DNA from 3 places in the Rossellomorea sp. H136 genome. Region 3 is predicted to be linked to each of the others. Evidence: a T-box and tRNA genes for the amino acid it is inferred to sense, from the RefSeq annotation. Region 3 holds a T-box; the other regions hold tRNA genes.
What was found. The T-box of region 3 lies ahead of thrS (threonine--tRNA ligase). A T-box ahead of a tRNA ligase gene usually reads a tRNA of that ligase, here a tRNA-Thr.
Positions count from the first base shown of each region.

Region 1 (2,175 bases), 2.3 Mb from region 3:
TGAGGAAGGAGGATCATTCGAATCGTTTGATCTTCAAATCCTTTATGGGAAATTCCATCGTCTAAAGGTGTTTGCATACTTGCGGTCCATGCACCTACCCAGTTTTCTTGATTTATTTTGTATTTATTAAAATTATCCCAACTTCCATTCCAGGAAATTCTCAACATTAGAATGAAAATCACAATTAAGGTGATTAAAAGACCGAGTCTCCATTTCATCAAATTCCTAACCTTCCATTTACTAGTTTTTTCTATAGTTTATATGAACTTACAGGAACTATTGTAGGATATTGCAAAATCTTTTTTATACCCAGAAAGAAATTTTACAAACCTTAACATGGTTTTAAATATATGTTTACACTTATTTGCTATTCTAAACATGCAGGGAACAAAAGATTGATAATGTGGAGGGGTTTCTATGTTACGCAATTTTAAAAGAGAATGGCATAAGTTTTGGTTTTTCAGTTTTAATTATAAATTGGAAATGACAAGTGATATAAGCCAATTCAACAAAATTCGTGAAAAATCTAAATATCATGGAGATAAACTTATGCAGCTCTTGTAGCTGCTTTTTTTATTCACCAATTAACAGAAGCTTTTAGTGTGTCAGCAATTATGGAATCTCTCTTCGATCATTCCATACTATGACGGAGATATTCGAGCCGTGACCAAAGCTACCATTGCAACAGGGTATAAGATTCAAATTCAAATAGTATCATAGAAATCTTTCAAATGAAGCCAGGATTTCTACTTGAAAGATGAGTGTAGTTACGCTTCCTATTGTTATTAATTTTGGCAATGTAAATACCTTTAACGCTTATCTCACATTCAAGACTGGCGAGGGGACAGTAGTTTGGACTGTAGCAATTTTTAATGATTTATTATTTTCCTATTGATATAAGGTTTGAAGATGTGGTATATTCTTCTTCGGCTTGCAAAACGGTTTTGATAAGCAACCGGAAAAATAATTCTTTTTTTATGATTAGGAAGTTGACTTCTGCGAAATAGGATGATATAGTAATAAATGTCCTTAAGCGGGACATTTCAAAAAAACGGCCCATTGGTCAAGCGGTTAAGACACCGCCCTTTCACGGCGGTAACACGGGTTCGAATCCCGTATGGGTCACCAATATGGAGGATTAGCTCAGCTGGGAGAGCATCTGCCTTACAAGCAGAGGGTCGGCGGTTCGATCCCGTCATCCTCCACCAAAGATTTTTGCGTCAGCAAAATATCTATCCTTAAAATACCTATATGAAAACTATTTTTCATTAATTAGTCTTCATATAAAAGTAAACCAATCATATATGCCGGTGTAGCTCAACTGGTAGAGCAACTGACTTGTAATCAGTAGGTTGGGGGTTCAAGTCCTCTTGCCGGCACCATTTTGGTTTTGGGAATCATCTTTTTATATGAGCCATTAGCTCAGTTGGTAGAGCATCTGACTTTTAATCAGAGGGTCGAAGGTTCGAATCCTTCATGGCTCACCAAAGATTTTCGTGAATGCGAAATATCTAATGTTTTTTATCATGCGGGTGTGGCGGAATTGGCAGACGCACCAGACTTAGGATCTGGCGCCGCAAGGCGTGGGGGTTCAAGTCCCTTCACCCGCACCATTTATTTCGCGGAAGTAGTTCAGTGGTAGAACACCACCTTGCCAAGGTGGGGGTCGCGGGTTCGAATCCCGTCTTCCGCTCCAGACTTGCCGGGGTGGCGGAACTGGCAGACGCACAGGACTTAAAATCCTGCGGTAGGTGACTACCGTACCGGTTCGATTCCGGTCCTCGGCACCATTGTTTCTTATAAAAAATCATTTAGCGCCCGTAGCTCAATTGGATAGAGCGTTTGACTACGGATCAAAAGGTTAGGGGTTCGACTCCTCTCGGGCGCGCCATATAGATCGGGAAGTAGCTCAGCTTGGTAGAGCACTTGGTTTGGGACCAAGGGGTCGCAGGTTCGAATCCTGTCTTCCCGACCACTTCTTTTGGGGCCTTAGCTCAGCTGGGAGAGCGCCTGCTTTGCACGCAGGAGGTCAGCGGTTCGATCCCGCTAGGCTCCACCAAGTTTTTTACGAAAGTAAATAAACTTTATTGAATCTTGCTTAATCAAGATTCAGATTGATCGAAAAGGTTTCGTGGCGGTGTAGCTCAGCTGGCTAGAGCGTACGGTTCATACCCG
Region 1 covers NZ_CM166371.1:4,508,198-4,510,372, reverse strand. The annotation lists gene ACYH0O_RS22765 (SGNH/GDSL hydrolase family protein) at 1-218, opposite strand, end outside; tRNA gene ACYH0O_RS22760 (tRNA-Glu) at 1,054-1,128, shown strand; tRNA gene ACYH0O_RS22755 (tRNA-Val) at 1,133-1,208, shown strand; tRNA gene ACYH0O_RS22750 (tRNA-Thr) at 1,307-1,382, shown strand; tRNA gene ACYH0O_RS22745 (tRNA-Lys) at 1,412-1,487, shown strand; tRNA gene ACYH0O_RS22740 (tRNA-Leu) at 1,529-1,613, shown strand; tRNA gene ACYH0O_RS22735 (tRNA-Gly) at 1,622-1,696, shown strand; tRNA gene ACYH0O_RS22730 (tRNA-Leu) at 1,702-1,790, shown strand; tRNA gene ACYH0O_RS22725 (tRNA-Arg) at 1,815-1,891, shown strand; tRNA gene ACYH0O_RS22720 (tRNA-Pro) at 1,899-1,975, shown strand; tRNA gene ACYH0O_RS22715 (tRNA-Ala) at 1,984-2,059, shown strand; tRNA gene ACYH0O_RS22710 (tRNA-Met) at 2,134-2,175, shown strand, end outside.
Region 1: it has a tRNA-Thr gene. The T-box ahead of thrS (threonine--tRNA ligase) is inferred to sense a tRNA for this amino acid. The anticodon was not compared.

Region 2 (2,175 bases), 1.7 Mb from region 3:
GTCGTGGGCGCAGGAAATTTGAGAGGAGCTGTCCTTAGTACGAGAGGACCGGGATGGACGCACCGCTGGTGTACCAGTTGTCTTGCCAAAGGCATCGCTGGGTAGCTATGTGCGGAAGGGATAAGTGCTGAAAGCATCTAAGCATGAAGCCCCCCTCGAGATGAGATTTCCCATCACGTATGTGAGTAAGATCCCTAGAAGATGACTAGGTAGATAGGTCAGAGATGGAAGCATGGCGACATGTGGAGTTGACTGATACTAATCGATCGAGGACTTAACCACACTATAAAGCGGAGGCGGCTTGAACAGAGACGACAAGCATTTCTGAGCAATCAGAAGAGGGTGCCTTTTACCCTCAGCTGATTGAACTGAAATGACCTCGAGTCTCTAGCCGCCGGAGCTGGAATGCTATCTACTTGAAGAAGTAGATGCAATAATTGGTCGATATTCGGCTTTCTTGACATCAATTCTTTATCTAGTTTTCAGGGAATAAATTTTATACGAAAATATAAAAAAGCCTTGAAAAAATATATCTACGCGATATAATAGTACTTGTCCTTAAAAAAGAGACAAGAAATAGTCTGGTGACAATGGCGAAGAGGTCACACCCGTTCCCATGCCGAACACGGAAGTTAAGCTCTTCAGCGCCGATGGTAGTTGGGGGATCTCCCCCTGTGAGAGTAGGACGTCGCCAGGCTTTATATCTTGGAGGATTAGCTCAGCTGGGAGAGCATCTGCCTTACAAGCAGAGGGTCGGCGGTTCGATCCCGTCATCCTCCACCAAGTTTTTTTACGAAAGTAAAATAAACTTCATTTTATTTTGCGCCAGCAAAATATCTTTCCTTGAACTGCTTCTGTGAAGTAACTTTCCATTAAGACTTCATATGAAAGTGAATATGCCGGTGTAGCTCAACTGGTAGAGCAACTGACTTGTAATCAGTAGGTTGGGGGTTCAAGTCCTCTTGCCGGCACCATTTCGGTTTTAAATATCATCTTTTCAGATGAGCCATTAGCTCAGTTGGTAGAGCATCTGACTTTTAATCAGAGGGTCGAAGGTTCGAGTCCTTCATGGCTCACCATAGATTTTTGCATAAGCAGAATATCTTACCATTTACATCATGCGGGTGTGGCGGAATTGGCAGACGCACCAGACTTAGGATCTGGCGCCGCAAGGCGTGGGGGTTCAAGTCCCTTCACCCGCACCAATCATTTTGCGGAAGTAGTTCAGTGGTAGAACACCACCTTGCCAAGGTGGGGGTCGCGGGTTCGAATCCCGTCTTCCGCTCCAGAAGACTTTGCCGGGGTGGCGGAACTGGCAGACGCACAGGACTTAAAATCCTGCGGTAGGTGACTACCGTACCGGTTCGATTCCGGTCCTCGGCACCAAGATTTTTGCGAGAGCAAAATAATCTTCCTTAATTTGCATCAGCAAATAAGGAGCAATAATAGAATTATGCGCCCGTAGCTCAATTGGATAGAGCGTTTGACTACGGATCAAAAGGTTAGGGGTTCGACTCCTCTCGGGCGCGCCATATTATCGGGAAGTAGCTCAGCTTGGTAGAGCACTTGGTTTGGGACCAAGGGGTCGCAGGTTCGAATCCTGTCTTCCCGACCACTTCTTGGGGCCTTAGCTCAGCTGGGAGAGCGCCTGCTTTGCACGCAGGAGGTCAGCGGTTCGATCCCGCTAGGCTCCACCAAGTTCTTTTGTTAAAGCAAAAGAAACTTAAGTAATATTTGAGAAATCCATCTATCAATTAATTTGATATTAAATGTATCTTGGCGGTGTAGCTCAGCTGGCTAGAGCGTACGGTTCATACCCGTGAGGTCGGGGGTTCGATCCCCTCCGCCGCTACCAAAAGGGACCTTTAGCTCAGTTGGTTAGAGCAGACGGCTCATAACCGTCCGGTCGTAGGTTCGAGTCCTACAAGGTCCACCAAGTTCCATTTCAATACGGAGGAATACCCAAGTCCGGCTGAAGGGATCGGTCTTGAAAACCGACAGGGGTGTCATAGCCCGCGGGGGTTCGAATCCCCCTTCCTCCTCCATATTTCCTTTTATGGGAAATTTCATATTTATATCGTCGCGGGGTGGAGCAGTTCGGTAGCTCGTCGGGCTCATAACCCGAAGGTCGCAGGTTCAAATCCTGTCCCCGCAATACCATTGTTGACTTAGGGT
Region 2 covers NZ_CM166371.1:3,954,722-3,956,896, reverse strand. The annotation lists rRNA gene ACYH0O_RS20225 (23S ribosomal RNA) at 1-282, shown strand, start outside; rRNA gene rrf (5S ribosomal RNA) at 581-697, shown strand; tRNA gene ACYH0O_RS20215 (tRNA-Val) at 708-783, shown strand; tRNA gene ACYH0O_RS20210 (tRNA-Thr) at 899-974, shown strand; tRNA gene ACYH0O_RS20205 (tRNA-Lys) at 1,004-1,079, shown strand; tRNA gene ACYH0O_RS20200 (tRNA-Leu) at 1,121-1,205, shown strand; tRNA gene ACYH0O_RS20195 (tRNA-Gly) at 1,214-1,288, shown strand; tRNA gene ACYH0O_RS20190 (tRNA-Leu) at 1,298-1,386, shown strand; tRNA gene ACYH0O_RS20185 (tRNA-Arg) at 1,456-1,532, shown strand; tRNA gene ACYH0O_RS20180 (tRNA-Pro) at 1,539-1,615, shown strand; tRNA gene ACYH0O_RS20175 (tRNA-Ala) at 1,622-1,697, shown strand; tRNA gene ACYH0O_RS20170 (tRNA-Met) at 1,779-1,855, shown strand; tRNA gene ACYH0O_RS20165 (tRNA-Ile) at 1,860-1,936, shown strand; tRNA gene ACYH0O_RS20160 (tRNA-Ser) at 1,953-2,045, shown strand; tRNA gene ACYH0O_RS20155 (tRNA-Met) at 2,082-2,155, shown strand.
Region 2: it has a tRNA-Thr gene. The T-box ahead of thrS (threonine--tRNA ligase) is inferred to sense a tRNA for this amino acid. The anticodon was not compared.

Region 3 (2,175 bases):
TCTTACGTAATGAAATGACTTCACCCTTGATTTCCTTGTCTCCTATTACCATCATATAAGGAACTTTTTGCATTTCTGCTTCCCTGATTTTCAGACCGACTTTTTCTACACGATCATCGACTTCCACCCTAAAGCCTTCTCTTTCTAACTTTGACTTCACTCCTTGAGCATATTGGAAATGTGCGTCGGAGATAGGAAGGATTTTGACCTGGTGGGGAGCTAACCAAAGTGGAAAATCCCCTCCGAAATGTTCAATGATGATTGCCATAAAACGTTCGATCGAACCGTAAATCGCTCGATGAATCATAATCGGTCTGACTGCTTCATTGTCTTCATCAATATATTCACACTCGAATTTTTCAGGCATTTGGAAATCAAGTTGAACCGTGCCACATTGCCAGCTTCGACCAATAACGTCTAATATATGAAAATCTATTTTTGGTCCGTAGAACGCACCGTCTCCTTTATTAACATGATAGTTGACTCCTCTCTCTTTCAACACACCTTCCAAATCTCCTTCAGCTTTATCCCATAATGCAACGGAGCCCATAAAATCTTCCGGACGAGTAGAAAGCTCAACCTTATAGTCAAACCCAAATTTGCTATAGAAAAGATCAATAAGATCCAATACTTTATGAAGCTCCGACTGAATCTGATCTTCCCTTACAAATAGATGAGCATCATCCTGAGTGAAGGAACGGACTCTCAATAATCCACTTAATGAACCCGATAGCTCATGTCGATGAACTAAACCCAGTTCACCGTAACGAAGGGGTAATTCCCGATAACTTCTTCTCTTGTTTTTATAGATCAATACTGCCCCTGGACAACTCATTGGCTTGATTGCATATTTCTGATCATCTACTTCTGAGAAATACATATTCTCATGGTAATGATTCCAGTGGCCTGACTTTTCCCATAGCTCCTGCTTCATCATAATGGGAGTCCTAATCTCCTGATATCCAGCTTTCCGATGTTCCCTCTTCCAAAAGTCTTCTAACTCATTCCGTAATAGCATCCCTTTCGGTAAATAAAAGGGCATCCCGGGTGCCTCCTCCATCGATACAAATAACTCCAGCTCCTGACCTAGTTTCCTGTGATTTCTTTTTTCTACTTCAGATTGAATTGACATTTTGTTTCCTCCTAATCATTTTTTTATATAAAAAACCGCATTCATCCCTAACAAGGGACGAATGCGGTCGTGGTACCACCCTAATTCCGAAGTGCTAAACATAGCTCTCCGCTCAAAGTTGATAACGGTTTTCCCGATTATGGATACTGACATTTCACCATAATAGCTCCGAGGTGGTAAATCATTTCCTTTTCTTCAGGGCTCTCAGCCATGGTGACCCTGTTCTCTGGTAAGAAAAACAGCAAATGATTCGTGTCCTCTTCAACACTTTATTATTCAATTAATAAAAAAAACCGCACCCATCCCTAACCAAGGGACGAGTGCGGTCGTGGTTCCACCCTAATTCAGAAGTGTAAAATATTACTCTTCGCTTAAGTAAGATAACGGTTTTCCCGATTATGGATACTGACATTTCACCATAATAGCTCCGAGGTGGTAAATCATTCTTTTCTCTTCAGGGCTCTCAGCCGGTGACCCTGCTCTCTGATCAAGAAAAAACGGAATGAATCATGTCCTCATCTTTGCTTTCGTATAGTATATTCAAAATAGAAGAAATTTGTTATTGAAATTATATGGTAGTATTTTCTAACTGTCAATAGTGATTAGATAAAAACAAGAAAAATAATCGCGACTAGAACAAGTCGGTAGATCGCAAAAGGAATTAGCTTGATTTTATTAATCACCTTTAGGAAAAAGCGTATCGACAGATAAGCAAATAGAAATGCACTTAAGAACCCAACCAAAAGAAACGGTAAAAACTCAGGGGTAAAATACATCCAGTTCTTCATAAGAGAAATCGAACTTGCCCCCAGCATGATGGGTACCGCCATAATGAATGTGAAATCTGATGCTGCCCGGTAGCTTAATCCAAGTAACACTCCTCCAGAAATGGTGGATCCTGACCGCGAAAAACCTGGCCATAATGATAAGCATTGAATAAGACCGATCACCAGCGCTTTTTTATGTGTTATCTGATCCACGTTTTCCACTGTAGCGCTTTTGGGACGAAACAAATCTGCTGCAATCATGAGGAAAGCACCGAT
Region 3 covers NZ_CM166371.1:2,253,252-2,255,426, reverse strand. The annotation lists gene thrS (threonine--tRNA ligase) at 1-1,132, opposite strand, end outside; T-box leader at 1,183-1,406, opposite strand; T-box leader at 1,442-1,663, opposite strand; gene ACYH0O_RS11285 (undecaprenyl-diphosphate phosphatase) at 1,735-2,175, opposite strand, start outside.